Regions from separate parts of the Marinobacter sp. NSM genome, predicted to be linked through region 1. Evidence: predicted binding sites of a transcription regulator. Region 1 holds the regulator's gene; the other holds the start of a gene.
The links. Region 1 encodes FliA, which starts transcription of late flagellar genes. Its sites were predicted from a motif close to CTAAAGTTTNNNNNNNNNNNGCCGNTAA; they were not measured.

Region 1 (15,700 bases):
GCGTCAGGCGCTGGTCGTGCCGTAAATATCAAAAATTGTAAGGCCTGGTACGGTTCTTGCGATAACTCTCCCAGATTGGCGCGCCGCGTCAGATTTTCGACCCTGACAGTTCCGGAAAGCACGGCAGAGCGGAGAAGTATCCAGCATGGACAGAGCGTTAGTTCTGAGTAACGTCAAAACCCTGACGCGGGGCAGTATCGGTATTCCGCTGATGCTGATGGGTTTGTTGGGTATGATGATCCTGCCCATGCCGGCCTTCCTGCTGGATGTGTTTTTTACCTTCAACATCACTTTGTCCATCGTCATCCTGCTGGTGTGTGTGTACGCGCTTCGGCCCATGGAGTTTGCGTCGTTCCCGACGGTGCTGCTGGTTGCCACGCTCCTGCGTCTGGGGTTGAACGTGGCCTCTACCCGGATTGTCCTGCTCAACGGTCACGAAGGTGGCGATGCCGCCGGTAAGGTGATCGAATCGTTCGGTGAGGTTCTGATCGGCGGTAACTACGCCGTTGGTCTGGTAGTGTTTGCCATCCTGATGATAATCAACTTCCTGGTAGTGACCAAGGGCGCCGGACGGGTGTCGGAAGTCAGTGCCCGCTTTACCCTGGACGCCATGCCCGGCAAACAGATGGCCATTGATGCGGATTTGAACGCGGGCCTGATCAACCAGGACGAGGCCAAAAGCCGCCGTTCGGAGATTGCCCAGGAAGCGGATTTCTATGGGTCCATGGATGGTGCGTCCAAGTTTGTGAAGGGCGATGCCATTGCGGGGTTGCTGATTCTTGCGATCAATATCATCGGTGGTATCTCGATCGGCATGCTCCAGCATGGCCTGGACTTTGGCCTGGCGATGCAGCGGTACGCGCTGCTGACCATCGGTGACGGCCTGGTTGCCCAGATTCCATCACTGTTGCTGTCTACTTCCGCTGCCATCATGGTAACGCGGGTAACGGCCAGCCAGGACATGGGCGGGCAGATCATTCATCAGATGTTCAACGCGCCGAAGGCCATCGGTATTGCCGCCGTCATCCTGATTATCCTGGGCCTGATTCCGGGCATGCCCCATGTTGCCTTCCTTGGATTGGGCAGCCTTGCGGCCGGTGCGGCCTGGCTGATCTGGAAAAAGCAAAGCCAGACTGTGGAAGAAGAGGGCGTTTACGCCGGTCGTGGAGGCATGGCTGGTGGAGCGCCCCGTGCCGGTGGCGAGGTGGTTCAGGATCGGTCCGGCGCAGAAGGACAGGCGCTGCCGGCGCCCGGTGAAACCCGGGAGCTGGGCTGGGATGATGTGGCGACCGTTGACATCGTTGGTCTGGAAGTGGGCTACCGGCTGATTCCTCTGGTCGATAAATCCCAGGGCGGGCAGCTGCTCAGTCGCATCAAGGGGGTTCGCAAAAAACTGTCTCAGGATCTGGGTTTCCTGATGCCGTCAGTGCACATTCGGGACAATCTGGACCTGATGCCGAACGTCTATCGCATTACCCTGATGGGTGTGACCATTGCCGAGGCGGAGATTCACCCGGAACGTGAGCTGGCCATTGATCCGGGCCAGGTGTTCGGCAAGGTGGAAGGCATTGCCGGCAAAGACCCGGCCTTCGGCCTGGATGCCATCTGGATTGAGCCTGACAAGAAAGACCAGGCCCAGACTCTGGGCTACACCGTGGTGGATGCCAGCACGGTGGTGGCTACCCACCTTAACCAGATTCTGCAAAAGCACGCCCATGAACTTATCGGCCATGAAGAGGCCCAGAAGTGGCTGGACCAGTTGGAGAAAATGGCTCCGAAACTGGCTGAGGAGCTGGTGCCTACGACGATTTCCGTGAGCGTCCTGTTGCGGGTGCTTCAGAATCTGCTCCGGGAAGAAGTGCCGGTCAGGGATATGCGCTCCATTGCCGAAGCCATCGTTAACGTCCACCCCAGAAGCCAGGACCCGAAACTGTTGACCACCCTGGCTCGGCAGGCGTTGCGCCGAATGATCGTTCAAAGCATCTGTGGCAACGACACCGAGATACCGGTGATCACTCTGGATCCAGACCTGGAACAGTTGTTGCTTAAGTCAGTGCAACAGAGTCAACAATCCGGCGGACAGGACGATATTGGCCTGGTGCTTGAGCCCAATATGGTGGAAAAGCTACAGCGGTCCCTTCAGGACAGTGTTCAGCGCCAGGAAATGCTGGGCAAGCCGGCGATTCTTCTGGTTTCCGGGCCCTTGCGGCCGGTGCTGGCAAAGTTTGCCAGTTATGGGGTAGAGCGTTTGCATGTGCTCTCGTACCAGGAAATTCCGGATAACAAACAGATCACGATAGTCGCCTCTGTTGGCCAGTAAGGCCGGCAGGGCAAGGCGAACACCCGATTTGGGCACGCCGGGGGAGGATGAAGCGCTATGAAAGTACAACGGTTTTTTGCAAAGACCATGGCCGAAGCCCTGAAGCAGGTCAGTCATGAGATGGGACCGGATGCCGTTATTTTGTCCAATCGCCGGGTGGACGGAGGCGTCGAAATTGTGACGGCCCTGGACTATGACGAAAATATGGCACGCCAGCGCCTTGGCGAGAAAGCGGCACAGGCCACCAACGGCTCGCGCCTGGCGGAGCTGCAGGCAGACCAGCATCGTCGGCTGGAAGAAGAGTTGAACCGATCGCGCAGTCGCATTCGCGAAGTGCGGGAGAAGCGGGCGGGTGTCGGCGCGGAATGTGATCGTGCACTGGCTGACGATCGGCCGGCTGCCGACTGGTCAGGTGAGCTGGCTGGCGGGTCGACCTCGGTGGGCAATGCAGGTGGCCGGCCAGCGGCGGGCTACTCGGATGAGTTGGCGAGCATGAGAGCGGAAATCAACTCCCTGAGAGAGATGGTCAGCGGCCGTACCTCGGCACCCGAGAAGCCTGCAGTCGCGGCATCCAATGCAGTTCAGCAGAGGCTTGCCGAGCGGCTGCAGGAATTTGGTCTGGGCACGGAGCTGGCAACCTCTCTGTCCCGTCAGCATCGCGCCGGCAGGTTGGAAGACGGTTGGAAGCAATCCCTGAAGATGCTGGCCAACGGCGTACGTACCGCTCGGGAAGACTGGCTTGAGGCCGGCGGCGTCTATGCTCTGGTGGGGCCAACCGGGTCTGGGAAGACCACCACCATTGGCAAGCTGGCAGCCCAATATGTACTGGAGCATGGGCCGGATTCCCTGGCGTTGGTCACCACCGATCGCTACCGGGTGGCAGCCCATGAACAGCTGTTCGTGTTTGGCCGTATTCTCAATGTGCCTGTCCGGGTTGTGGACGAGAGTCATTCCTTGGATGATATTCTGGACGAACTGTCAGATCGGCACCTGGTTCTGATTGATACCGCCGGGCTGACCAGCTCGGATCGCGGTTATCAGGAACAGCTGGCGGAGTTGGCCCGGAGCGATCACAATATCCGTACCCATCTGGTCGTGTCTGCCACCAGCCAGCCGCGCATCATGAAATCGGTGTGGCATTGCTATAAGATGGCAAACCTTGCAGGCTGCGTCATGACCAAGATTGACGAAGCGCTGACACTGGGTGAGTCTTTGGGCTTTGTCATGGAAACCGGCCTGCCAGTAGCGTGGTATACCGATGGCCAGAAGATTCCCGAAGACCTGCACCGGGCAGAGGCCATTCCTCTGATGCGGTTGGGCGTAGAACGCCTGAAAATAATGCAGCACGGCCAGGCCGTTGCAGAAGGGGCTTGAGGCCCGGTGGTACAGCCGGTGCGCTGCCTTTGTGCCCACACAAGAACGCAGTAAGAGACTGATAACAGTATGAGCAGACCACATCCGGTTCAGGTGATTGCGGTTACCGGCGGCAAGGGCGGTGTCGGCAAGAGTAATGTGTCCGTCAACCTCGGTATCGCGCTGGCCCAGAAAGGCCGACGGGTGGTGTTGCTGGATGCAGACCTTGGCCTTGCCAATATCGATGTGCTGTTGGGCATTACCGCCAATCGCAATCTGCAGGATGTGCTCAGTGGCGAGTGCGACCTCAAGGACGTGCTGGTCAACGGCCCGGGTGGTATCAAGATTGTTCCCGCATCGTCCGGCACCCAGCGTATGACCCAGTTGAGCCCGATGGAACATGCGGGGCTGATCAACGCCTTCAGCGAGCTGGGTGACCAGATTGATGTGCTGATCGTTGACACAGCAGCCGGTATTTCCGAGTCCGTCGTCAGTTTCCTGCGGGCCTCACAGGAATTGCTGCTGGTTGTGTGCGATGAGCCTACCTCGATTACCGATGCCTATGCCCTGATCAAGCTGATGAATCGCGACTACGGTACCAACCGTTTCCGTATTCTGGCGAATCAGGTGCGAAATGAGCAGGAAGGCCGGCATCTGTATGAAAAACTGACCCGTGTCACCGAGCGTTTCCTTGATGTAGCGCTACAATATGTAGGTATCGTGCCTTACGACGAAGCCGTCAAAAAAGCCGTTCAGAGGCAGAGGGCCGTTCTGGATGCCTATCCACGGGCCAAGGCGTCGCTGGCGATCCGTGCCCTGGCAGAGAAAGTGGACAGCTGGCCGCTGCCATCCTCGCCAAGAGGGCATCTGGAGTTTTTCGTGGAGCGGCTCGTCGAAGTCTGATCTGAATCCAGTCCTATAAGAAAACCGGATACATGACATTGGCGAAAAACCTGGGAATCTACCATCAGGCTGGCGCAAAAGGCCCCTCTCAGCTGATTGAGGAGCATGCGCCGCTGGTCAAGAAAATCGCCCTACACTTGATGGCCCGTTTGCCGGCCTCGGTTCAGCTTGAAGATCTTATGCAGGCGGGCATGATCGGCCTGCTGGAAGCTGCGCAACGCTATTCCACCGGCAAGGGTGCCACCTTTGAAACTTACGCAGGTATTCGTATCCGCGGTGCCATGGTGGATGAGATCCGCAAGGGCGACTGGGTTCCCCGCTCCGTTCACCGAAATGCCCGCCGTATCGCGGCAGCCATCAAGACGGTTGAAGACCGCACCGGGCGCGAGGCCCAGGACGTTGATGTTGCCGAAGAGCTGGGCATTGGCTTGTCGGAATATCATGCCTCCCTGGCAGACGCCAACAGTGGCCGACTTTTTAGCCTTGATGAACTCAATGAATCCGGGGAGCTGCCGATAGAAGAAACAGAGGCCAGCGATAATCCCCTGGATGGTATTGCATCAAATGCATTCCAGAAAAGCCTGGCAGAGGCAATTGAAGAGCTTCCTGAGCGAGAAAAGCTGGTGTTGAGCCTCTACTACCAGGAAGAGCTCAACCTGAAGGAAATTGGCGCGGTGCTTGGCGTCAGCGAGAGCCGGGTCAGCCAGATTCATAGCCAGGCGGCCCTTCGTCTCAGGGGGCGGTTGTCCGATTGGCGGGAAGACGAGCCAGAATAAACCGGGCCGGCGCTGACCGCGCGGCGCGTAACTGTGTAGATTTTGGTAACCGGCGCTTTACAACGCGGCCAAACAACACACAATAAGCGGTTAAAGCAGCGGCCTGCTAGACTTTCAAAAGGCTTAATGAAATCCGGGTGTTACTGACTGGAGGTCCCATTGGACAAAAACATGAAAATTCTCATTGTGGATGACTTTTCCACAATGCGGCGAATCATCAAAAATCTGCTGCGCGATCTTGGCTTCACCAATACGGATGAAGCGGACGATGGCAACACTGCCTTGCCCATGCTGAGGAGCGGCAAGTACGACTTCCTGGTGACCGACTGGAACATGCCTGGCATGTCGGGTTTTGATCTGCTCAAGGCGGTGCGGGCAGACGAGAACCTGAAGAACCTTCCGGTGCTGATGGTAACTGCGGAGGCCAAGCGTGACCAGATTGTGGCGGCGGCCCAGGCCGGCGTTAACGGGTACGTCGTCAAACCGTTTACTGCTGCCGTTCTCAAGGAAAAGATTGAGAAGATCTTCGAGCGAATCCAGTAACCAGGGGTCGGATGGCTGTCATGACTGACAAGAACGAGAACCATCAGGGCCTTGACCCGGAAGTAACCGAAAAGCTCCAGCAGCAGAGTTCGGAGTTGGCCGAATGCATCAGTTCCGGTAACTACGCCCGGGCAATGTCGGTGATCAACGAGCTTAGTGAAGTTCGCGACCAGAGCCTCTATCGGGAAGTGGGGCGGTTGACCCGGAGCCTGCACGAGGCTATCCGGAATTTTCAGATAGACGCCCGCAGTGCCGAGCAGAAAGAAGCCTTGTCCAAGATGTCCGATGCCTCGGATCGGCTTGCCTACGTTGTCCAGATGACCAGCCAGGCGGCCAATCGCACCATGGACCTGGTCGAAGAAAGCATGCCGGTGGCGCATAACATGCGCGACGAAGCGACCGCCCTGCGAGACGAATGGCAGCGGTTGCGCCGTCGGGAAATGGAGCCGGCAGAATTCCGGGAACTGTACGGACGCATTGATCGCTTCTTTGCGGGCCTGGCCACCGATTCCGACACCCTGTATAGCAATCTGTCTGAAATCCTTCTGGCCCAGGACTTCCAGGATCTTACCGGGCAGGTTATCCAGAAAGTCACGGCCCTTGTGAAAGAAGTCGAAGAGAACCTGCTTGACCTGGTGGTGATGGCCAGCCACGTGGACCAGCTCACCGGCACCGTGCACCAGATTGAAGAAAAAGAAGAATCGGCCGAAAAAGGGGTAGGGCCTCAGATCAAGGCTGAGGAGCGTGATGATGTAGTTTCGGGGCAGGACGACGTTGATGACCTGTTATCCAGTCTCGGTTTCTGAACGATTATAGAGGGTGACGCATGGCGCTTGATGCTGACGAAGAGATCCTGCAGGACTTCCTGGTTGAGGCCGGCGAGATTCTCGAAAAGCTGTCCGAGCAGCTGGTAGATCTTGAGCAGCATCCGGATGACAGCAACCTGCTCAACGCCATCTTCCGTGGTTTCCACACGGTCAAGGGCGGTGCCGGGTTCCTGCAGCTCGAAGCGCTGGTCAACTGCTGTCACTCTGCGGAAAATGTGTTCGATATCCTTCGCAACCACAAGCGCAAGGTTACCTCCGAATTGATGGACGTGGTGCTGGAAGCCCTGGACCACGTCAACGCCATGTTTGATCAGGTTCGTAACCGTGAAGAGCCGACGCCGGCTCCGGACGAATTGATCGCCGCGCTGGATGAACTTGCCAAGCCGGAAAGCGACACGGCAGCGCCAGCAACGCCAACCCCAGAACCCGAACCTGCCGTGGGTGGGGGCAATGATTCCGGTGATATTACCGACGAAGAATTCGAGCAACTGTTGGATGCTCTGGCCGATGAAAAAGGTGCGGATCAACAGCCGGCGGCCGCACCGGAAAATACCTCTGACAATGACGCCGGATCAGACGGCGACGAGATCACCGACGACGAGTTTGAAGCCCTGCTGGACCAGTTGCATGGCAAAGGCCAGTTTGCCGGCCCCCCGGTTGTTGATAACGACACCCCGCCGGAGCGGGAACCAGAAGAACCGGCAAAATCATCCACTGGTGATGATCTGATCACCGATGACGAGTTTGAAAACCTGCTGGATGAGCTGCACGGCAAAGGCAAGAGCCCTGGTGCAGCCCCCGTAGCGGAGACCAAACCTGAGCCTGCGGCCAAGCCTGAGCCAAAGAAGCCGGAACCAAAACAACCGGAACCCGCCAAGCAGGAAGCCAAACCGGCAGCCCCCGCCGCCCCGGCAAGAGATGCGGCGCCCGCAGCCGAGACCACCGTGCGGGTGGATACCAAGCGCCTTGACGACATCATGAATATGGTGGGTGAGTTGGTGCTGGTCCGTAATCGCCTGCAGCGTCTGGGCTCCGAGAGCGAAGATGAACATATGCACAAGGCGGTCGCCAACCTCGACGTGGTGACCACCGATTTGCAGGCGGCGGTCATGCAGACCCGCATGCAACCGATCAAAAAGGTATTCGGGCGCTTCCCACGGGTGGTACGAGACCTGGCCCGAGGGCTGAAGAAAGAAATCAACCTGGTGATGCACGGGGAAGAAACCGACCTGGACAAGAACCTGGTCGAAGCGCTGTCCGACCCGCTGGTTCACCTGGTAAGAAACTCCGTTGATCATGGCATTGAAATGCCAGAGGTGCGGGAAAAGGCCGGAAAGCCCCGTGCAGGCACTGTTACTCTGTCAGCGGAACAGGAGGGGGATCATATCCTGCTTTCCATCTCTGACGACGGTGCGGGTATGAACCCTGATGTTCTGCGCCGAAAAGCGGTGGAGAAGGGACTGTACGACCAGGATGCCGCAGATCGACTGACCGATAATGAGTGTTTTAACCTGATTTTTGCCGCCGGTTTCTCGACCAAGGAACAGATATCCGATGTGTCTGGCCGGGGCGTTGGTATGGACGTGGTGAAGACCAAGATCGGCCAACTTAACGGCCAGATCGACATCGTGTCTGAACAGGGCAAGGGCACCAGCATTATTATCAAGGTGCCGCTCACCCTGGCTATCATGCCTACGCTGATGATCATGCTAGGCGATCAGTCCTTCGCTTTGCCCCTGGTGAACGTGGTTGAAATTTTCCATCTGGATTTGTCGAAAACGAACATCGTCGATGGCCGGGAGTGCATCGTGGTTCGTGACAAGGTATTCCCGCTGTTCCATATCAAGCGCTGGCTGGTACATGGCGCAGCTGGGCAGAAAGAGCCGGAAAACGCCCATGTGGTGATTGTGGCCATGGGTACAAAGCAGGTCGGGTTCGTGGTGGACCAGCTGATCGGCCAGGAAGAGGTGGTGATCAAGCCCCTGGGGCGGGCGTTACAGGGTACGCCCGGTATGGCCGGGGCCACCATCACCGGTGACGGCCGCATTGCCCTGATTATTGACGTACCCAGCCTTCTTCAGCATTACGGTTAGCGGTGCCAGGGCAGACAACATGCAGGATTGTTTAGGAGAAATGGATGACAGTTTCTGTCCTGGTCGTTGATGATTCAGGGTTCTTTCGCAAACGGCTGACGGAAATCCTCACGGCCTCGGGGCAGATCGAGGTTGTTGGTGCGGCAACCAATGGCCGTGAAGGGGTGGAGCTGGCCGAAAAGCTGCGCCCTGATGTGATTACCATGGACTACGAAATGCCCGTGATGGATGGCATTTCGGCGGTTCGTGAAATCATGAAAAAGCACCCGACCCCGGTGTTGATGTTCTCCTCTCTGACGTATGAGGGCGCGCGGGTTACTCTGGATGCCCTTGAAGCCGGGGCAGTGGACTTCCTGCCCAAGAACTTCGAGGAAATTGCCCGGGATACCAGCCAACTTCAGAAAATCCTCATCGATCGGATTCTTGACGTGGCCGGCAGCAAGCCCAGCGGTCGTTCTGCGGCTCCGGTTGCGCGCCCGGCAGCGCCGCGTTCCGGGGGGGCGCGCCCGGCTGCCCCGCAGCCTCCAGAGCGGCCCGCCAGACCGGTAACCCGCGACCGCTCAGCCCCGGTCCAGCCAGAGCCGACCCGCCAGCCGGAAGCGCCAAGACGGCCCTCCCGGAAAGCCGCACCAAGACATTACAGCGTGGTTGCAATTGGCACTTCCACAGGAGGACCGGTGGCGCTGCAGAAGGTCTTGACCGCGCTGCCGGCGTCGTTCCCGGCTCCCATTGTGCTGGTGCAGCACATGCCTGCCAGCTTTACCCCGGCTTTTGCCGAGCGCCTGAACAAACTTTGCCGTATTCAGGTCAAGCAGGCAGAGGATGGCGATATCCTGAAGCCTGGTCATGCCCTGTTGGCGCCCGGCGGCAAGCAAATGATGATCGAAAATCGTGGCGGTCAGGCGAGAGTCAGGATCCTGCCGGGTGACGAACGGCTGAACTACAAACCCTGTGTGGATGTCACTTTCGGTTCTCTTGCCCGCAGCTTCCCGGGAAAAACCCTGGGCGTCATCCTGACGGGAATGGGAGCAGACGGTAAAGAAGGCTGCCGGATGATGAAGCAGTCCGGTTCGGTGGTCTGGTCCCAGGACGAGAAATCCTCGGTGATCTACGGCATGCCCATGGCCGTCGCCAAGGCCGGATTGAGTGACGAAATCCTGCCGCTTGATGAAGTGGGCCCCCGGCTGGTTGAAGGCGTGAGCTGATGGATATTCTGAGCCTGCTGGGCATCATCCTTGCCTTTGTAGCCATCCTGGGTGGCAATCTGCTAGAAGGTGGTGCCGTCGGTTCCCTGTTCAATGGGCCTGCCGGGCTGATCGTGGTTGGGGGCACACTGGCGGCCACCATTCTGCAAACCTCCTGGCCGATGCTCAAGCGTGCCATGGCGCAGATTCGCTGGGTGTTTGTGCCGCCCTACATCAGCCTGGAGGATGGTATTGGCAAGGTCATCGACTGGAGCGTGAAGGCTCGTAAGCAGGGTTTGCTGGGCCTTGAGGGTCTGGCAGAGCGAGAGCCGGAGAAATTTGCCCGCAAAGGGCTGCAGTTGCTGGTTGACGGCGCTGAGCCGGAAGCCATCCGCAGCATTATGGAAGTGGATCTGGAATCCCGTGAACAGCGGGATCTTGAGGCGGCGCGTATCTACGAAGCCATGGGTGGTTATTCGCCGACGATCGGTATCATCGGGGCGGTCATGGGCCTGATACAGGTAATGACCAATCTTGAAGACCCGCAGTCCCTGGGAAGCGGCATTGCCACCGCGTTCGTAGCCACCATCTACGGCGTGGCCCTGGCTAATCTGCTGTTTTTCCCTGTCGCCAACAAGTTGCGAAGTATCGTCAAGGAACGTACCCGCTACGAAGACATGATGATCGATGGCATCATCGCCATCGCTGAGGGTGAGAACCCGAAATCCATTGAACTGAGGCTGCGGGGCTTCCTGCACTAATCAGGACGGAATAGCCTATGCGTCGGCGCAGACAACCCCAGGATGACCTGCACAACAAAGAGCGTTGGCTGATTTCCTACGCGGATTTCATCACGCTTCTGTTCGCTTTTTTTGTCGTCATGTACTCGGTGTCCTCGGTTAACGAGGGCAAATACAAAGTTCTGTCCGAAACCCTGACAGGCGTGTTTAACGCACCCCAGCGCTCGGTGCAGCCGGTCCAGGTGGGCGACCAGCCACTGCGGGTACGGACCAGTTCACCAGAAGACGTCATTCCCCCGCCGGTCACCGAAGCCCCTCGCAATCCTCAACTGGATGCCGAGAGCCGCACACAAGCCCTCAGAACCATGGCAGATCAACTGACTATGGAGTTTGATGAACTGATCAGTCAGGGCGTGGTCAGCCTGGAAACCAATGAACACTGGCTGGAGCTAAACCTGCCAAACAGCATGCTGTTCAGTAGTGGCGACGCCGAACCCCACCATGATGCCTTCCAGGTCATCGAAAAAATCGCGACAGTGCTTCGCAACCGGGATAACGCCGTGAAGGTGGAAGGTTTTACCGATAATCAACCAATCAGAACCAGCCGGTTTCCGTCCAACTGGGAGCTTTCCAGTGCCAGGGCATCGGCGGTCGCTCGCATGTTGATGATGGAAGGTGTCGAGCCCGAGCGCCTGGCAGCAGTGGGTTACGGCCAGTACCAACCGGTGGCAAGAAACGATACCGAGGAGGGGCGGCGGCGTAATCGCCGGGTTGTACTTCTGATTTCCCGAGACGCCAGTATTCGAGGTGCCGTTCGCTGATCTATCGGTGGCAGATGCGTATGGCCGAACTGGCACGCTTCCTGTATTACAGTCTTTTTATCATCCGGATCGGCAAAGGCTTGCCGCGTAAAACGGACAGCGGACAGTCAAGTTTCGGGTCCGCGTGCCGATATGGTCAGTAGCGGCCGGTATTTCTGTCGGGCATAGCCAAACTGGAGTAACAAGCGTGCGTATCTGGGCTGTAGCCAATCAAAAAGGTGGTGTAGGTAAGACAACCTCGGTGGTAGCCCTCGGCGGGTTGCTGGCCGAACGCGGCAAGCGCGTGCTGGTGGTCGACCTGGACCCCCATGGCTCTCTGACCAGCTGGTTCGGGTATGACCCGGATTCGCTGGCGCACAGCGTATTCGATCTGTTTCAACACCAGGGCAAGGTGCCGGATGGCTTGCCTGCCCAGCTGATTACCGAGACCAGTTGTCCTAACCTGTCGCTGCTACCGGCCAGCACCGCCCTGGCCACACTGGAGCGACGGATGATTGGCGTGGAGGGCATGGGGCTGATTGTCTCCCGGGCCCTGGCGCAACTCTGGGATGACTTTGACTACGTGATTCTCGACAACACGCCGTCGTTGGGCGTGTTGATGGTCAATGCCCTGGCGGCGGCCCAGCACCTGATTATCCCGGTGCAGACGGAGTTTCTGGCGATCAAGGGCCTGGAGCGTATGCTGCACACCCTGCAAATGATAATGCGTTCCCAGAAGAACGAATTGTCGTACACCATCGTGCCTACGCTTTACGACCGCCGCACCCAGGCCTCCGTGAAGAGCCTGAATCTGCTGCGTAAAACCTACGGCGATAACCTCTGGCGTTTTGCCATTCCGGTGGACACCAAATTCCGGGATGCCAGCCAGGCCGGTCTCATCCCCTCCGTACTGGATGCGGAAACTCATGGTGTTCGGGCCTACCGGCACCTGCTTGACGATGTTCTGGCGTTGACCGCTACCACGAGGGAGCGGCAGCATGGCTGACAAAAAAATGACACAGCTGGCCACGCCCGACGCGGCGATCGCCAGTTACCTCGACGAACTTCTGCACACGGCAACCAGCAGTGTAAAGGAACAAGAGCCCGAAAAGGTTCAGCTGGCGCCGACGCCGAAGACCGAAACCAAAGCCAGAGTACGGGAAAAGCCCGTCCAGATCGCGAAACCAGAGCCTGTACCGGTTATCGAGGAAGCGCCGCAGGCACCGCCGGAGGCCACCGTGGTGACTACCCCGGAGCCGTCGGCAGACAGCACAGAACCACCGACTCGGCCAGACTGGTCTCAGGGGCCTTTTGAGTGTCTGATTTTTACGGTGGCAGGCCTGCAACTTGCCGTACCCCTGGTGTTGCTTGGTGCCATTCATCGAATTGAAGAGGAAATCCGGCCGATTCCCGGCAGTCCCCGGTGGTACATGGGAATTCGCCCTGACAGGGACCATAACCTGCGGGTGGTAGACACCGCAGAGTGGATCATGGCCGGGCGGGTTCCCGCCGGTGCCAGGGATAACTATCGGTTTGTTATCCGTCTGGATGACAGCGATTGGGGCCTGGCCTGTGACGATGTCGCCCAGTCGTTCACCCTCAAACCGGATGAGGTTCGCTGGCGCACCGCGCGGAGCAAGCGGCCCTGGCTGGCCGGCACGGTAATTGATCACATGTGCGCACTGATTGATGTCAGAACCATGGCGCACTTGTTGGTGAGAGCGGAGCGGGAACACCATCTGGATCTGAGTTAAGGTGACCGCACAGGCAGAAACTGTACAGATTAGTTACTGAAAGAAACCGTGTAAGGCTGGCACGGTTTGTGCCCTTAACTATAGTATTGGGCACTGATGATGAATTTTTGACGATCAGGTTGCCCGCCGGGCAGCCGAAAAGGAGAGAGCGCTATGGCATCCCCGAGCGGACAAGTGAATCAGGCCCAGGATGATCAGGTACTGCAGTACGTGACCTTCCGCCTGGATGATGAGACCTATGGCATCAATGTGATGCAGATCCAGGAAGTACTTCGGTATACCGAGATTGCTCCGGTACCGGGTGCTCCGGATTACGTACTGGGCATCATCAACCTGCGGGGCAACGTGGTTACGGTTATTGATACCCGTCGGCGCTTCGGCCTGGCGGACGCAGAAGTGACGGACGCCACGCGCATTGTGGTAATGGAATCTTCCAGCCAGGTCATGGGTATTCTGGTGGATTCAGTGGCGGAAGTGGTCTATCTCAAGGCCAGTGAAATTGAAACCGCACCGAACGTGGGTAACGAGGAAAGTGCCAAGTTTATCCAGGGCGTGTGCAACAAGAATGGCGAGCTGATTATTCTCGTCGAGTTCGACAAAATGTTGTCAGACCACGAGTGGGCTGAAATCGCATCGCTGTAAGGGCTTGTCCTTCCAGCGCTCCCGATGGACGTCTTCCGTGGTGACACACAAGGGAGACGTCTGTCATGAGTTATACCATTCCTTCCTGGCTCCCCTGGGGCCTGACTGCAATCGCGATTGGCCTTGTCCTGGTTCAGGGCATCATCCATGGTCGTCAGATCCGCGCATTGCGGGCTTCCGTTAAACAGCGTTGCGACACCCTTGGTCGTGAATTGCATGCCACGACCAGTGGCAGCATGGGGGTAGGCCAACGCCTGGTGGCCTGCGAGCGGCAACTGCATGAGCTGCGGAACGCCCTGGATGAAATGCGCCAGAACGACCCGCTGAGAATTTCCTACGACGAAGCGGCTCGCCTGGTTGATCTTGGTGCGGATATCGACGATCTTATGAATACGTGCGGAATATCCCGCCCCGAGGCCGAACTGGTGTCCGCGTTGAAGAAGCGTCAGGCGGCCTGATTCAGAGCAGTCACAGGCGTTGCTGAATGAAGAAACTCTACCCGAGAGCCGCCGAGGCTCTCACCGCTGTAGACCGTCGGGCGTTCGTCTCCGGTGCTGATATTGGCCCGTCAATTACCGGCCATTCCATTCCCAAGGAAGAAACCGTTGAACATCTTCTGGCACTGTGCCCGGAGATTGAGCCTGATCACGTGGTTATGCACATCGGCGGTGGTTCCGGCTATCTCACTGCCGTGCTGTCCGAGCTGGCGTACCGGGTTCTGTACGTGGATCGCAATCCGGTCATCGCCGAAAAAGCCAGAGAGCGATTTACCCTCGGGGGCAAACACAACATTGAGGTGCTGACGGCTGATGCGGGTCGTGGCGTACCGACCGACGAGTTATGTGACCTGATCCTGTGTACCACCTTTATTCCCGAGCCTGCGGCTTTGGTGACAGCGTTACGTGACGGCGGCAAGCTGGTGTGCCTGGAAGGCCGGGCGGGGCCGGTACCAAGTCTGGCCATGTTCCAGCGCAGTGGTACACGAATGGAGAGGGTTAGAACCCTTGGTTGGGTGGATTTCAACCGCAATGCCGAGCAGATCCTGATTGATCTGGGTATTGTGGACGAGGCTATTCTGGCGCAAGCAAGGGTAGAAGCGGCCAAGAAGAACGAGCGTATTCTGGACGTGGTCCGGAGCAAGCTGAATCTGGAAGAGATTGATCTTTACCGGTCCCTGGCCCAACAACGGGGAATGACCTTCACGGATGCTGACGAAGTGCTTGGCACCCTGCAAACCGAACTGTTCAGGCGGTTCTCCCGAACGTTCCTCGATCTTTCCCGGATGATCCCGGTGGCGGAGGAAGACGGCAGCCTGACGGTGGTCACCGACGACCCTGACGCCCGTACCGATCAACTGGAACGCCTGACACCCAGGCACAGTATCACCTGCCTTCTGGTTACGCCGACCGACTTCCGAAGGATTTGGTCAGCCCTGGATCTGACCGTCAAGGGCAGCCGGTTTGTCGCAGAGCACGGCAAGGCCGCTCCAGAAAACGAGAACGCCCGGTCCCGGGACCTGCTGGGAGAGGAGAAGGGCCACAACCGGAGTATCAGCCCCTATCTGGTCTCAGTGTATGAGGCCATCTTGCTGGACGCGGTCAGTGAGAAAGCCAGCGACATACATATCGAACAGTACGAGAACCGGGTTCGCATCCGTTTGCGGGTGGATGGCGAGTTACGCGACCTTCCCCAGTACCAGTTGTCTGCCCGTGAAATCCGGGGTGTGATCAACGTCATCAAGCTGCGGGCCGAGCTCAATATTGCC
Region 2 (15,700 bases), on a different contig from region 1:
ATCTTGCGGTTGGCCGCCCTGGATATCAGCGACGGAAGCCAGCCAGCTTCCAGCGAGGCGCCCGTGCACACAGCCAGGTCGGCCTTGCTCATGGCGGCAATCAGGCTGGGCCTGGCCTCGATGTAGTGCGGATCTTGCCAGGCCGTGGTGGCGGTGGTGATGTTCGCATCAGGTAACAGAGCTGACACCAGGCTGGCCCACTCCGGTTCGCAGGCAAAGACATTCAGGTTGGCGCTGGTCGGCATGCTGGCAAACGCCAGCAGCCAGCCAAACGCCCACGCCAGGCGGTTGGGCTTAGAAATCATGGGCACCATGAGCTCCGAAAGTCATCACGTATTGCAGGGTGACGGTGTTGTCGGCGTCCTCGAAACCATGTGCGCTCTGGTGCGTGTACTGCAGACGCAGAGTCGAGAAGTGGGACCGGGACCAGGCCAGCATCACATCGGTTTCTTTCAGTTGCTGATCGTGGAAGTGGTCACCATGGGCTTCCTTGAGATCCACCCGGCCATAGCGGGCTCCGACAGACCACTGTGGGGTAAAGCGGTAGACAGCGGAGGTATACCAGCCCTGGTGGTAATCTGAGGAGCGGGCATGTTCGTTCAGTTCGTCCGCGTACAGGTATTCGCCGCTGAGCGTCAGCTGTTGCTGTCGGGTGTTGCCGTTAGGCGACCATTTCCAGACCAGGTCGACGATATAGAGGTTCTCGCCGGTGTAGGCGGCGGCATGGCTGTGGTCATGATCACCGTGGTCATGATCATGGTCATGATCGTGATCGCCGTCATGGTCACCATGAACCTGGCGGTTGTTCAGATAGGACAGCCCGGCCTGCCAGCTTTGTGACACTCCAATGTCGCCACCGAAACGAGTGTTGACGGTGTATACACCAATGTCTTCGTCACCTTCCGTCAGGCGATTGCCGTTGAAAGCTTCCGCCCCGATCTGCCAGAAAAACGGTGTGGGCATCAGCAGGTTGACCCGCAGACCGTCGTCGAAGTAGTGGCTGCCCAGTAGAGCCCGATAGGCTGCGGGGCGCTCGACAAAGTTGTCCTCATGCATGTGGCGACTGTTAAGGTAACCGACCTGGGACAGGAATCGGCCGCCCCGAACACTCAGGTTCCAGGGCATGCCGGTGGTCTGCAGGTAGGCTTCTTCCAGTGCTACTTCGGTTTCGCCGTGATGTTCTTCCAAAACTGCAGTCAGGCGGCCTGTGAACAGGTCATCGATGGGCGCAGACAATGACAGCTCGGTGTGACCAAGCCCAAAACCCTCGTCCCGGTGGGACAGCGCGGTGGCGTTCTGTTTGTAATAACCGTCCAGAACCACGCTGATGTCTGGGTTCATTTCATTGGCCTGGGCCGAAGCAAATGGCATCAGCAAGGTGGAGAACAGGCCGGCTTGAAGGCGGGTAAAACGCATGTTGAATCCTCGTACTGCTTGCATAGGAAATGGAGTCGGCGCCGGCGATGCGTTAAGCAGCCGGCGCGGTGTCATTGGTGTTGGTTAGTGAGCGTGATCGTGGTCGTGATCATCCATCAGGCCAAGCCAGACCAGGCTGGCGGCCTCGAAGTCCAGGGCGATGGTCCGCAGAACCTCCCGCTCATGGGTGTCGATTTCGATGATGGACTGACCGTCCGGTGTCAGTGCAAACAGGCGGTCTTCGCTGGCCGATTCGGTAAACGCAACTTGGTCGTCCTCTGCCAGAGGCGCCATAACGTCCAGGGTGGCAACCAGTAGCCAGCTGTCGGCAGGGTCGAACAAGCGAAGCTTGCCGTCATTACCGAACACGTAGAAGGTTTCGCCATGACCATCAAAACCCTGGGCAACGCGAGTGACGCCTTCGCCCAGAGTCAGCTCCAGGTAGGGCTCGGCATCTTCCCGGTTGATGACGAAAAGCTGGTTTCCGGCAACACCGACCAGGGCGTCGACGTCATGATGAGCAACCAGGGTGCCAATGCGACTACCGTCGATCAGGGATGGTGGGTTATCCAGTTTTTCCGCGGGGAAGGTATCGTCTTCCAGATCGATCACCAGCACACCATCGGAGCAGCCGAAGGCCAGGGCGTGGTGATTGGCTGCCGCGCCATGCAGGCGTGGGCATTGTTCAGCGTAGAGGTGTTCGTGGGTGAAACTGCCACCGTCCAGCTGGTACCGCTCAACTTCCGCCGGCAGGGTCGTATCGGTAATCGATGAATCACGACGGGTGACGAACAGGCGATCCCCTACCATCTTGGCAACGCCATGCATGTTGTTGTCGCGACCGAGAGATGCGACCTCACTGTTACTTTCCAGGGAGTGGTCGGAGAACACTGTCACCTTGGCGTTGGCCGCGCTGGCTGCGCCGTCGTAGAACACCACGCCATACTCTTCGCCGAGGGAATAGTGGGTGGGCCGGTGATCGTTCAGCGTCAGGCTCAGCATAGATGGCGTTTCCGCGTAATCATGCATGTGGTCGCCGTGGTCTTCGGTATAGAGTCCGCTATCCACAAAGGACACCAGGTCATCTCCGCGCTGGATGACTACCCCATACCGTGCGTTGGGTGATCGGTACAGGCGGGGTGCCTCACCGTCCAGAGAGAATTGTTCCAGGATGCTTCCGTCGTCCAGGTCCATCACCTTGATCTGTGAGCCGGTGCTGTCATAAATGGCCAGGCGCCCGGCGGTATCGATCTCTGTGTTGTTGTGGTCATCGCTGGAGCTGCTGCCACCGCATCCAGAAAGTACGAGTGTTGAGGCGGCCACAACGGAGGAAATGATCAGCCTTGCTGTTACCGGCTTTGTGGCGGGGGGTGCTAGTTCCATTGAGTTCTCACTCCTTTGTAGATGTTATAACATTGCACTAAAGGTTCAGGATGAAAGCCAATCGAGGCCAACAATCAGTCTTGGGGTTCCATTTGGCTGCGGTGAACGATGCACCAGTCCCCGGCCCTCATTGCCTTCCCATGCCTCGCCTTTCAAAAGCGCGACTGCGGCTGCGGGGATCGTTTGAATCTGATCAATGGGAGCATTCTGCTCTGGGAGAGGACTTTCTCCCGCGGGACGGGTTACCAGGGGTTCTGGCAGCCACTCGGTTCCGGGCCCGCTGTAGGTGCAGAGCAGTCGCACCGGTACCCGATCCACATGAAACCTGGGGCACATAGTGTCAGCCAGAACATGTATGCGAAGGCCTATCGCTTCGGGTTCGAAAAGGCACTGGTACATCTCTACCAACTCGTCGACATCGGCAATCCAGTGGTTGGAGCCTTCGATATCAAGAGCCCAGCCAGGCAATGCAGCGGCCGCACTTTGCCCGCGTGCGAGGCTGACGAAACGCTCAAGACAGCCCGCGCGGCAACTGAACTCGTTTACGAATGCGGCCCAGTGGTTACTCCGGGGTCTCTGCCAGACAGCCAGATTAACGTTGTCGCGGAGTATTTCCGCAAGGCACTCCGCATTTCGCCCGTGGACACTCAGGGGGTGTTCGAGGTTATGAGGGTGTTGTGTCATTGCTAGAACCTCTTGGTCTGGCGAGAGAAGCCGAATCCGGGCTGACAATGTTATGTTATAACATACGATTTGTGAAGGGCTTATACGAATTGGCGAAACTGGTTTGAGGAAGTTGACCGGGGTTTGAGAGATATCAAGTTTTCAGCCTGCCGGTCGGCAGGATCGGTGATACACTCAATTTAGTTCATTTTATCAACCAGTTTGCAGCGGATGCGTTCTCGCATCAGGAGACTGTGTGTTAATCAGAGTGACGATTGGTGGGGCGATGACAAGGTTCGTGGTTGCCTGCTTGATGATGGTGTCGGTAAGCCATCACGGGGTTGCGGCCGGAGAGTCTGAAAGGTTCGTATGCACCACACTCGTGGCCAGTGGTAATCCTCAGTACCCACCTCTGCTTTGGCGTTCAGACCGGTCGCCCGGGGAGCTGGTTGGCGCTATACCAGCATTTTTGCGGGAGCTGACAGAGCCGCTCGGAGTTAAAGTTGAGGTTCGGGACAAGGGTTCCTGGGCCAGGGTGCAGCATCTTGCAAAGCTGGGTGATCTTGATCTCGTGGCCGGCGCCTTTATGACATCGGAGCGCATTGGTTATATGGATTATGTGTTGCCGCCGATGACTCACTTACCCACCAGCATCTGGGTGCCAAAAGACCGGCCTTTTGAGTATCGCCATTGGCCGGACTTGTTGATGAAGCGGGGCAGCACCCTGATCAACAACAGTTTTGGTCAGCGTTTCGATCAATACGCAAAAGCAAACCTGATGATTGAGGGGGTGCGCACGATAGAGCAGTCATTCCTCATGGCGAGGGCGGGCCGAGTTGACTATGTGTTGTACGAGCAACTTCAGGGGCAGGTGAAACTCCAGAGGCTCGGGCTTGCCGGCGATTTTATTGCACTGGACCCACCGATTTCGAGGGAGGGGCTGTTCTTTGCGTTTCCGAAAGGCTCACCGTGCAATTCAGAATCCTTCAGGGAAGCTTTTATGGAACGGCTCTCGCACCTGACGGTGAACAGAAGATTGCCAGCGCTTATCGAGGAATATACGGCCCGGTACGCTGGCAATCAGGGCTTATAGCGGTGCATCGAGGTTGACCTGACAACGTCCAAGCTCTTTCGAGCGATAGAGTGCCCGATCTGCTCTGTGTAGCAGGTCTTCCAGGCGCTGGTCTTGCCGCCCCAGACTGGTGATCCCGAAACTGGCGCTGATCTGGATTGCGCAGCCCCGATAATCTACTGTGAGGCTGGTCAGCGCACTCAGAAGTCGGTGAGCGGTATCCAGAGCTTCCTGCTCCGTGGTTTCCGGGAGCAGGAGTGCGAATTCTTCGCCGCCCATCCTGGCAAGGATGTCATAGTCGCGGATGTTCTCCCCAAGCGTTGAAGATACCTTGCGAAGCACCTCATCGCCCGCCTCGTGACCATAGGTGTCGTTGACTTGCTTGAAATGGTCGAGGTCCATCATGATCAGTGCCGTCGGGGACTGTTGTCGCAGGGCGCGGCTGAGTAGCTGACTGCCGAACTCAAAGAACGCCCGGCGATTCCTGAGTCTGGTCAGTTCATCCTCGAACGCGGCGGCCCGAGCCCGCTCGTGGGCTTCGTGTAACGCCAGCTCCATGTTCTTTCGTTCAGTTATGTCAGTTGCAATCTCCAGCCTCGCCAGCCGACCATCGGTCCACTGAATAGCCTGGTCCCGGCACTGGTACCAGCGTTGGTCGAGCTGGTTCTGGAACTCCCAGACATGAGGTGCGTTGGCGGTGCCGTCATCGGCGACAAGCAGGTCATTCGTGCAGAAAGAGCAAGGGCCGTCGCTGTCTTGCAGCACCTGCCAGCATTTGCGGCCGTCGATGCTGCCCCAGATGCGGCGGCCGTAGGCATTCATGTAAAGTAATTCGTGGGTCTCAAAGTCAGATACATAAACCAGGGCATCGAGATTGTCGAGCACGGCCTGCAGGCCCTCGGCGGAGGTACTGGTGTTCGGAACCGGTTTTTCCGGTTGGGCGGGTAGGTTGATGGATGGTATCCCGGATCTCATTGGTACTTTTGTCTTCGTTTGATTTTGCGCCAATGTGTTGCCGAGTATGGCGTCTTTGGCCGTCGCCTGCACCCGGAATCTGTCCTATTCTTCGGCTTGTACCTACGATTACCTGATGACTTCGGATGGTGTAAGTCAGAGATAAAATGTTTCAGGAGCAACGGTATGGGGCATCGATCTTTGCCACTTTGGTGGTTGGCGTTTGCAGCGGCACTGATTCCCTTGCTGACAATTCACCTCACCTTTGCCGTATCGGTAATGGAGGGACATGTTTCCTGGTGCGTGCCGTACTGGGACAGCTGCACCAGTATCAGCCGAACCGGTCGCCACGGTACCGCCTATTTCATTTTTAAGGGGACCATGTTGCCGGCAGCACTGCTGGGGATTCTGTTCTGGTGGCTGAATGGTCTCTGGTTGCGCCAGCTTGGTGTTCAGGCTCGGCGCGTTGCCTGGATTCCGTGGCTCGGGTTGATTGCCTGTGCTGCCCTCGCCTTTTATACCCTGGCGCTGGGTCATGCCGGGGACGGTTTTAACCTGACTCGCCGTATTGGCGTTGTTCTGTATTTTTCATTCACCTATCTGTGCCAGTTGCTGGTCAGTGCCTGCCTGATGAATCATCCGAGGTGGTACACCTCCGGCCTGCGCTTGTTGCGCCTTTGCCAACTGACGCTGGCAGTGGGTATTCTTTCGGTGATTCTGACCGCGGTGGTGCCGGACTGGTATAGCCAGAAAGACGATGCCTTTGAGTGGGTGCTGGCGCTGCTGATCAACCTGCACGCGCTATGGCTGGCATTGCTGTGGCGGCGCAGCGGGTTCCGGGCGCGCCTGTGGGCAGATTGACAGCCGCGGGGACAGCCCGGGCTTGTCTTGATAGACTGCTGCCCAAACGAACTTTTCAGAGCCTTCCTTCATGACTGTCACTGCATCATCAGACCCTTGTCCCTGCTGCAGCGACAAGGCCTACTTCGAATGCTGCCAACCCTGGCATTCCGGGCAGCCGGCGCCCACCTCGGAGGCGCTGATGCGCTCACGCTATGCTGCGTTCGTGCTGCGCAATCCGGACTACCTGCTGGCCACCTGGCATCCGGATACCCGGCCCGGGGAGCTGGAGCTGGAACACTCTCCGGACTGGGCATCGTTACAGATTCTGGATGCCAGTGAGCAGGGCGCCCGTGGGCGCGTTCATTTCCGTGCGGTCTACCGGGCTGGAACCGGTTGGGGCTATCTGGAGGAGGTTTCAGACTTTGCACGGGTAGACGGTTACTGGTACTACGTGGCCGGAGAAACGAGCGAGGGTAGCCTCAAGCCCGGCCGCAACGAGCCTTGCCCGTGTGGCAGCGGGAGAAAGTACAAAGCCTGTTGCCTGAAAGGCGGATAACAGGAAATCCTGCAACATTGAGGAGGTCAGTCGTTAGTGCCGGGGTGGGATAATTCATGGGGTTCCCGTCGCCCTTGGTGTGCTAGATTATCTCGTCCAGTGATGAGGAACCTATGCACTCAAAGACCCCGGTCAACCCGGAAACCACCAAAGGCGTTCTCTATGGGCTGGCTGCCTACACCCTGTGGGGCAGTTTTCCCCTGTACTTCGCGTTGTTTGAGGGAATTCCCGCCTGGGAAGTCCTGATTCACAGGGTAATCTGGTCCTGCCTGTTTCTCGCCATCGTGATTTCCCTTCTCACACGCTGGCCGGCGGTAATCGCAGCGTTGAAGCAGCCAAAGAGGCTGGGTTTCGTGCTCGGTTGTGCGGTGTTCATTGCCCTCAACTGGGGGGTCTACATTTATGCGGTGGAAACCCGGCACGTGCTGCAGGCCAGCCTGGGGTACTTCCTTACCCCGCTGGTAAATGTGGCCATGGGGCTGCTGATTCTGGGGGAGCGCATTTCACGCTTGCAGGTGGTTGCCGTGGCTCTTGCGGCGGTGGCAATTCTGTACCAGTTTGTCCTGCTGGGTGAGCTGCCGTGGATTACTCTGGTGCTGGCGTTCAGCTTTGGCACTTATGGGCTGCTTCGAAAGAAAGTCGAGCTGGATGGACTGTCGGGCCTGTTTGTGGAAACTCTGCTGTTGCTTCCGCTGGGGCTGTTGACGCTGGCCTGGCTGTCCTCGGAGGGTTTGTCTCACTTTGGCGGCACCAGTTACAGTACCTTGCTGCTGCTTTCCAGCGGTGCGGTTACCGCCATTCCCCTTCTGGCCTTCGCCGGTGCCGCCCGGCGGCTGAAGCTCTCGACGGTGGGATTCCTGATGTACATCAACCCCACCATCCAGTTCCTGATTGCGCTTTTTGTGTTCCACGAGCCCTTGAGCACCGCAAAACTGGTGAGCTTTGGCATGATCTGGGTGGCGCTAGGGATCTATTCCTGGTCGGCTTGGGGGCAGAGGGGGAGATCGTGAAACAGCGCATCACCGGCTATCACCAAGACGATGAAAATCATTGGGTGGCACAACTGGCCTGCGGGCATAACCAGCATGTGCGTCATGATCCGCCCTGGGTGAACCGGCCATGGGTTATTACCCCGGAAGGGCGGCAGTCCATGCTGGGGTTTGAGCTGGACTGCAAGAAGTGTGATGAGGGGGCGCCGGCAGACGAGCAGCCAGGCCCTCAGGCCATCGTCTCCAGATAGGCTTCCAGTTCGTCGGCCAGCCAGCCCACCACGGCACCGCCCTGGGCCTGTTCCGATTCCAGGGCGCTGAACACCTTCCACCAGCGTGCGCTGCGGTGGTGGATGGTTTTCAGTTGCTCTTTCCGCAGTGCCTCGGCAATTAACGGTAACGGCAGGTCCGCCCAGCCGGCGCCGTCCATCACCGCATCGCGAATCAACTCATACTGAGTGAAGGCCAGGTAGTTGGCGGTTTCCGGTGAGTCTGCCACCAGCACGGAATCCTGCATGTAGGCAATGGTGATTTCGGTGTGGCTGATCAGGTCATCCTGGGTTACCCGTTTGAGCTGGCTAAGCGGATGCTCGGGCGCAGCTACGGTCAGCATGCGCACGTCAGCCAGCTCGCGGAACCATTGGTAGCCTTCATTCATCAGTTCCGGCATCAGGCCGTAGGCGACATCTACTGACTGGTTTCGGACCAGCGAGGGCAGTTCTCGCGGGGGCGCCAGATAGATCGACAGGCTGGTTTGCGGAAATCGCTGTTTCAGGCGGCGCAGAATGTCCCGCCAAATGTCCTCGGGAATGGCATCGTCCCGGGCGATGCGCAAGACCGATTCGGCCCCGCTCAGGTGGTGTTGGCAGCGGGCCTGGATCTGGCCGGCGACCTGATCGAAGCGCCGGCAATCGGTGAGAATGGACTGGCCGATGGAGGTCAGATGCAGCTGGTTACCGCTGCGTTCAAACAACTCAACTCCCAGTTCATCCTCCAGCGAGGCCAGCACGGTGCTCACTGTGGTTCGGCTGCGGTTCAGCTCCCTGGCGGCTGCGGCAACGCTGCCGTTCCGGACCACGGACAGAAAGATTTTTATCTGGGAAGTTTTCATGCTTATCTTATTGCGCCGGATTTTCCGTCGCTCAGCGACTCACGCCTTCGTGGGGATGCCGATAATATGGCCGGCAATTCTCAGGAGGTCAAAATGTTTACTTCTCTGGCGCGGGAAAATATGGCGCTGGCATTATCTGCGGCCGGTGCGGGCTTGTTTGCTGTCGTCGGTATCGGCTGGGGGCTTTGGGTTGATTCCCTGGTCATTCTTTTCGATGGTGCCTACTCACTGATCAGTCTGGCACTGTCCCTGCTTTCTCTCTATGCCGCTCGCCTGGTGCGTCGGCCAGCAACAGAAGACTATCCGTTTGGTTTGGGTGCGGTGGAGCCGCTGGTGATTGCGGTGAAAGGCCTGGTTATTGCCCTGGTGTGTGTGCTTTCACTGGCCTCGGCGGTGGTTTCGTTGCTGCAGGGTGGCCGTGCGGTGGCCGCCGATATGGCCATGGTGTTCGGCGCGGTGAACGTGGTGGGCTGCCTGGCGGTGTGGGTTTACCTGCGCTGGTCCAGCTTTCAGAACGACTCCGGCCTGGTCAGGGCCGAGCAGAGGCAGTGGCTGATGGACAGCGCCCTGAGTGCTGCCGTGATGATCGGTTTTGCCGCCGCCTGGATGCTGGAGAAAAGCCAGTGGTCTGCACTGGCAGTCTATGCAGACCCGGTGATGATGCTGGTGATCTCGGTGTATTTCATGACCGTGCCGGTGAAGATGATTCTGGAGTCAGTGCGGGAGTTGCTGCTGGCGGCACCCTCGGAAGAGGCCATGGACGATATCCAGGAAACCCTGGAAGACCTTGGCTTGAATCCGGGCCAGGTGAGAGTGGCGAAGTTGGGCCCTAACCTGCTCCTGGAAGCTCGTATGGTCAGAATCTGAACCTGGTGTTCTGGCATCAGCCTGCCTTCAGCCCGCCGATGGACAGAATCAGTCTGCGGGTGTCGTCCTTTTCGACGGCCAGGTAGTCCAGCAGGGCCTGAAGCGCGCCGTTTGGATCCTCCGGGTGGTTTGAAGCAAACCGTTTGAGCAGCTCAATCTGGACATGCAGATCCTGGAAACGGCCATAGAGATCCTGGCGCTGTCGTAGGGTCTTAAGGGCGGATTTCCAGCTGTCGATGTCCAGTTCCATGAGGTAGCGGATGCGCTTCAGGAGTTTGCGGAGATTGTGTATGTCCTCATCTGGCGCGTCGTGCAGCAGTTCGGCGGTTTTCCGGTTGAACATGCGCAGCCGGTGTTCAACGCTTTTTTGAACGTCCCTGGTACTGAGTTTGTCGATCAGTTTGCGGAACTGCCTTGACTGCAGCTCATCCTCCCAACTGTGCAGGCTCTGCCGGTAACGTTTGCTTCCAAGCCGTTTCGCCAGTTTTTTCTGTTCCTTGCCCACCCGCGCGCAGACCCATTGCTCCAGTGCCCGCAGGAGCTCTGGCTGGTCACTGCATAGCTGCGGCAGATCCTGGCGGAAGACGTGCAGATCCCGCAGGTTGCTCGTGGCCTGGGCGTGTCGTTTCAGGTGGGAAATGTGGCTCTTCAGTGATTTGTTTCCGGTTACCTCGGCCAGGGATTCGGCCACGGCGCGGCTGCGACGAAGGGCAATGCGATACTGGTGGAGAAACTCATCGTCCAGGCCGAGCATCACCCCCCGATGTAACTGGTTAAGACTCTCGGCCTGCCCCAAAAGCACTGACGGAGTGTCTTTGACCGTCGCTTTGCCGGCGTTCTTGTGCCGTTTCTGGTTCTTGCGTTTGAACGCCCCATAACTGAAGTCCACCGGGGTTAGAAAGGTTTCAAGCCGACCTTCCCGTTTGCCGAGTTTGCGCCAGTGTTTAATTGGTAAACGTATGTGAATAAAACTGGCGGTGGGGAGTTCAAAGGGAGCGTGCGGCACCAGGGTGGCTGCCAGTTCCAAAAGCGCCGGGTTGTGCCCGACAATGGCCAGGGTTTGCGCCTGATCGTCACAGTTCTGCAGCCACTGTAATAGACGCCGGTAATCAAAGGTATAGAGTTCCGGGTTAGTGTAAATCTGCGCTTCACCCATCGAGGGATGCAAAATGCCTTTAAGCGTTTGTTGGGCGCGCAGGGCAGGGCTTGCGTGAATCTCTCCTGCCATGGCCCCGTAACGCAGCAGCGCCTTCCCGAGCGGTGCCAGCTGTTGCTCGCCTCGTGGGTTTAGCGGGCGGTCCTTGTCGCTGAGGTTGTCGTTATCCCAGCTGGACTTGGCATGGCGGATGAGAAAAAGGTGTTTCACGGTGAGCTGTCCCCGGCACGACTGACATGAAACTTTAGTCTGACACAAGCTCAAGTCGTTTACATGACGGCCGATACCCGAACTACCTGAAAGGCTTGATACAAATGGCCTGGCTACCAAGTCGACATGTTTGTACTTGAGTATTGGTATACAGGCGTTAACAAACTGGAACAGCCTTGTACGTGGCACTGTGGATAATCCCGAGGCCAGAGCAGACAATCCGGAGCAGAACCATGACATTGTTGAGCAACCTGACCATCCGAGCCCGCCTGTTGATTGGCGTATTAGTGCCGGTACTGATTACGGCGGGTACCATTGCCTGGATCACTGCCAGCCAGATTCAGGCAAACGGAGAAGCCGAGTTGGAACGTCTGGAGGAAGAGCTTCTGGATGCCCGTAAGGAGGGCCTGAAGAACCTCGTGGAAACGGCCCGCGCAGTGGTCATGGATGCCAAGAACAACTCTGGGTTGTCTGATAGAGACGCCCGCGAGGAGGCTCGCAAACGGCTACGCTCCATCACATTCGGGCAGGATAACTACGTTTTTGCCTACGCTCGTAATCTGGATAATCTCGCCTACGCTCCGGACCCTTCCCGCGAGGGGCCGACGACCAACCCCAATACACAGAAACTGGTTCGGGACCTGTTCTCAGCGGCGGGAACCGACGGCTTTTATGAGTACGACTGGACAAACCCCGCCTCGGGCGAGGTAGAGCCGAAAGTGTCTTATTCAAGCATCATCCCGGGCTGGGACTGGATGATGGGTGCCGGTATTTACGTCACCGATATTGAACGGGTATTGGTTGAGGCACGAAAGGAAATCGATTCGGCTATGGCGGCGGCCATGGGCTTTATCCTGTTGGTGACGGTTATCGTAGTTGCCGTGTCCCTGATCATAGGGCTGGTGATTGGCCGAACGGTGACGGCGCCCCTGAATAAAGTCAGCGATATGATGCAGGAAATCGCCGACGGTGATGGCGACCTACGCCAGCGTCTGCCGGAAGACGGCAAGGATGAGTTGGCTGAGCTAGGCCGCCGGTTCAATCATTTCGTGATCAAGATTCAGGATACTATTCGTGAAGTGGGCTCAACCACCGATCAGGTCGCCTCGGCCGCCGAAGAGCTGAGCCGTGTGGCCAACGAAACCCGCCAGTCGGTTCAGGAACAGGGCTCGGAAACAGACCAGATTGCGTCGGCGATCAATGAAATGGCAGCCACCATCCAGCAGATTTCCGGCAATGCCAACGAAGTGGAAAGCGCCGCTTCAGACGCCGACCGCATGGCCCGTGAGGGTGGTGAAACGATCACCAGCGCGCAAGGTGCCGTCAACCAGTTGTCCGAAGAAATGGAGAGCACGGCGGCCAGCATTAACGCCCTGGCGGAGAAGTCCAATGATATCCAGCAGGTTCTGGATGTGATCCATGCCGTCACCGAGCAGACCAACCTGCTAGCGCTGAACGCGGCCATCGAGGCTGCACGGGCGGGTGAGCACGGTCGTGGCTTCTCGGTGGTGGCGGACGAGGTTCGGCAGTTGGCCAAACGCTCTGCGGAATCCGCCGATCAGATTCGGGAAATGATTGACGGCTTTGTGGCCGAATCCAAGGCTTCTGTTGAACGGATGAACCATTCCCGCAAGAGTTCCGAGGCTACCGTCGAACGCATCAATCACGCCACTGGTGCGCTGAACACCATTGTGACATCGGTGACCCAGATCCATGATCAGGTTACCCAGATTGCCACGGCGGCGGAGCAGCAGAGCCAGGTGGCCGAGGAAATTAACCAGAATGTGGTGCGTATTGTCGACGCTGCCCAGCGTAGCGACACCGGGGTTAACCAGACCAATGAAGCCAGTCATGAGCTGGCGCGGCTGGGTGAAAACCTGCGTGAGCTCGTGAGCCAGTTCAAGGTCTGATTCCGGCGAGGCCGGCTCACCGCATTGGCGAGGCCTGCCTCCAGGGTTATCATGGCTTTCTGTTACTTGTTCGTTTCACCCTGAAACCAATAACAATGGAAGCCAACACCATGTCTATGCGCAGAATCTTCGTGGCGGCCCTTACGACGGTTGCCCTGCTGGCCAGCCCGTTTGCGGCGGCCGAGAAAACCTACACCATCCGCCTGGCCGAAACCTGGGGCCCGAACTCCAAAATCCTCGGTGAGACTCCCCGCAATATGGCCGCGATGGCGGAGCGGATGTCCGACGGCCGCCTGAAGTTCCGGATTGATTCCTCGAACAAACACAAAGCGCCTTTTGGTATCTTTGACCTGGTGCGCAACGGCCAGTACGACATGGGCCATACCGCCTCGTACTACTACAAGGGCACCATTCCCAACGCCATGTATTTCACCACCATACCTTTTGGCATGATCACGCCGGAAATGTACGCCTGGTTCTACCACGATGATGGCATGGCCTTGATGCAGAAGGTTTATGAGCCTTATGGTTTGCTGTCTTTCCCTGGTGGTAACACCAGTAACCAGATGGGCGGCTGGTTTCGCAAGGAAATCAACTCCCTGGACGACCTCAAAGGACTGAAAATGCGGACGCCGGGGTTCGCTGGCGAAGTGATGTCTGAACTGGGTGTGGCGGTCACCAATCTTCCGCCGGGTGAGTTGTACACGGCCCTGGAGCGGGGCACCATTGATGCTGTGGAATGGGTTGGCCCGGCGCTGGACCTGCAGATGGGCTTTCACCAGATCGCCAAGTATTACTATTCTGGCTGGCAGGAGCCCAATGCCGAAGTGCAGTTCCTGATCAACAAGAAAACCTGGGATTCGCTGCCGGCCGATCTCCAGGAAATCCTGCGGGTGTCTATGCGCACGGCGGCCTACGACATGTACATCCAGAGCACCCACGAAAGCGGGGTTGCCTGGAGCCGCATGACGGAGGATTATCCGGAGGTGACCCACAAGGTATTTCCGCCAGAGGTAATTAACGCCCTGCGTGACACCACTAATCGCCTGCTGAACGAGTTTGCAGAGAGAGACGAACTTGCCCGTGAAATCATCACTTCTCAGCGCGACTACCTCCGTCAGGTACGGCCCTGGACCAATATTTCGGACAAAGCCTATCTGGATAGTGTTGCAGATCATTGAGCCGCATTTCGGCAAGCGTACCGAAGTGAGCTGAGATCAAGGGGCGTCGGGATTGGGGATTATCCCGACGCCCCTTTCTGTTTGCCCCTGTTTCTGGAAAAATAAGCCGCTCATTCTGTGGGCAGGGCCGATGAAACAGACACTGCTATCTCTGAGCAACCTCGCCAAGCAATTTGACGGCAAGACGGTACTGGATTCGCTGGACCTGGAGATCCTTGATGGCGAGTTCATTACCCTGTTGGGGCCGTCCGGTTGTGGCAAAACCACCCTGTTGCGGCTGATGGCCGGTTTCGAGCATCCGGATGACGGTACCATTCTGCTGGGTGGCCAGGACCTGACCCACACACCGCCGGAGAAACGCCCGCTCAACACCGTGTTCCAGAACTACGCGCTGTTTCCCCATATGTCGGTGTTCGACAACGTGGCCTATGGTCTGAAAATGGAAAAGCGCCCGAAGGAAGAAATCCGCCAGCGGGTCGACGAAGCCCTGGCCATGGTTCAGTTGGAGGAGTTTGCCAGGCGCAAGCCGCATCAACTCTCCGGTGGTCAGCAGCAGCGGGTAGCGATTGCCCGTGCGGTCGTCAAACGGCCGAAGATGCTGTTGCTGGACGAGCCCCTGTCAGCCCTGGACTACAAATTGCGGCGCACCATGCAGGTGGAGCTCAAGCGCCTGCAACGGGAACTTGGGATTACCTTCGTGTTCGTGACCCACGATCAGGAAGAAGCCTTGTCCATGTCAGACCGGGTCGTGGTGCTCAAGGATGGCCTGATCCAGCAACTGGGCACTCCCAGGGAAGTCTATGAGCGACCAGCCAACCTGTTCACCGCCCGGTTCGTGGGCGAAACCAATTTCTTCCCCGGCCGCATCGATAAAGCCAACGGCGATGACACCATTACCGTGGATGTGTTTGGCCTGAAACGCACCTTTCGCAAACCCGACTTCCCGGTGGCCGCCGGCCAGCCCCTGCACGTTCTGTTGCGCCCGGAGGACATCCGAGTTCTGGCGCCGGATGACGATGACGGTGTGGCCGGCAAGGTGGTGGAGCGGAACTACAAGGGCAGCACCCTGGATTCGGTTATTCACCTTGAGGACGGCACCGAGGTACTGGCGTCGGAATTCTTCGACGAAGACGATCCCACCTTTGACTACCGATTGGGTGAGCCGGTGAAGGTGAGCTGGGTAGATGGCTGGGAATGGCTGCTTCCCATGGAGAGCCCGGAAGCTGAAGCGGAAGCCAACCTGGATGAGTAGCGTCACGCAGCAGCCGTTTCGCACGGCGGTACTGGTGCTGGTATGGGGCTGGCTGCTGTTCCTGGTACTGACCCCGAATCTGCTAGTGGTGGGCGCTAGCGTGATGACCCGGGACCCAGGCAGCTTTCTGTCCCTGC

Region 2: the regulator FliA is predicted to act here: its motif matches at 11,270-11,297, upstream of ACTZWX_RS05275 (methyl-accepting chemotaxis protein).

The regions. Positions count from the first base shown of each region.
Region 1 is NZ_JBQTCK010000001.1:42,189-57,888, forward strand. Features, by position in the region: gene flhA (flagellar biosynthesis protein FlhA) at 146-2,320, shown strand; gene flhF (flagellar biosynthesis protein FlhF) at 2,378-3,694, shown strand; gene ACTZWX_RS00220 (MinD/ParA family protein) at 3,764-4,576, shown strand; gene ACTZWX_RS00225 (RNA polymerase sigma factor FliA) at 4,609-5,352, shown strand; gene cheY (chemotaxis response regulator CheY) at 5,512-5,895, shown strand; gene ACTZWX_RS00235 (protein phosphatase CheZ) at 5,916-6,701, shown strand; gene ACTZWX_RS00240 (chemotaxis protein CheA) at 6,722-8,815, shown strand; gene ACTZWX_RS00245 (protein-glutamate methylesterase/protein-glutamine glutaminase) at 8,860-10,020, shown strand; gene ACTZWX_RS00250 (flagellar motor protein) at 10,020-10,760, shown strand; gene motD (flagellar motor protein MotD) at 10,778-11,560, shown strand; gene ACTZWX_RS00260 (ParA family protein) at 11,748-12,545, shown strand; gene ACTZWX_RS00265 (chemotaxis protein CheW) at 12,538-13,293, shown strand; gene ACTZWX_RS00270 (chemotaxis protein CheW) at 13,447-13,935, shown strand; gene ACTZWX_RS00275 (DUF2802 domain-containing protein) at 14,001-14,393, shown strand; gene ACTZWX_RS00280 (ATPase, T2SS/T4P/T4SS family) at 14,420-15,700, shown strand, end outside.
Region 2 is NZ_JBQTCK010000002.1:253,580-269,279, reverse strand. Features, by position in the region: gene ACTZWX_RS05340 (metal ABC transporter substrate-binding protein) at 1-305, opposite strand, end outside; gene ACTZWX_RS05335 (hypothetical protein) at 295-1,416, opposite strand; gene ACTZWX_RS05330 (hypothetical protein) at 1,501-2,799, opposite strand; gene ACTZWX_RS05325 (DUF1826 domain-containing protein) at 2,845-3,483, opposite strand; gene ACTZWX_RS05320 (substrate-binding periplasmic protein) at 3,719-4,555, shown strand; gene ACTZWX_RS05315 (diguanylate cyclase) at 4,550-5,509, opposite strand; gene ACTZWX_RS05310 (Frag1/DRAM/Sfk1 family protein) at 5,675-6,349, shown strand; gene ACTZWX_RS05305 (YchJ family protein) at 6,420-6,887, shown strand; gene rarD (EamA family transporter RarD) at 7,001-7,897, shown strand; gene ACTZWX_RS05295 (DUF3565 domain-containing protein) at 7,894-8,127, shown strand; gene ACTZWX_RS05290 (LysR family transcriptional regulator) at 8,106-8,987, opposite strand; gene ACTZWX_RS05285 (cation diffusion facilitator family transporter) at 9,081-9,854, shown strand; gene ACTZWX_RS05280 (CHAD domain-containing protein) at 9,871-11,220, opposite strand; gene ACTZWX_RS05275 (methyl-accepting chemotaxis protein) at 11,454-13,130, shown strand; gene ACTZWX_RS05270 (TRAP transporter substrate-binding protein) at 13,241-14,311, shown strand; gene potA (spermidine/putrescine ABC transporter ATP-binding protein PotA) at 14,442-15,563, shown strand; gene potB (spermidine/putrescine ABC transporter permease PotB) at 15,556-15,700, shown strand, end outside.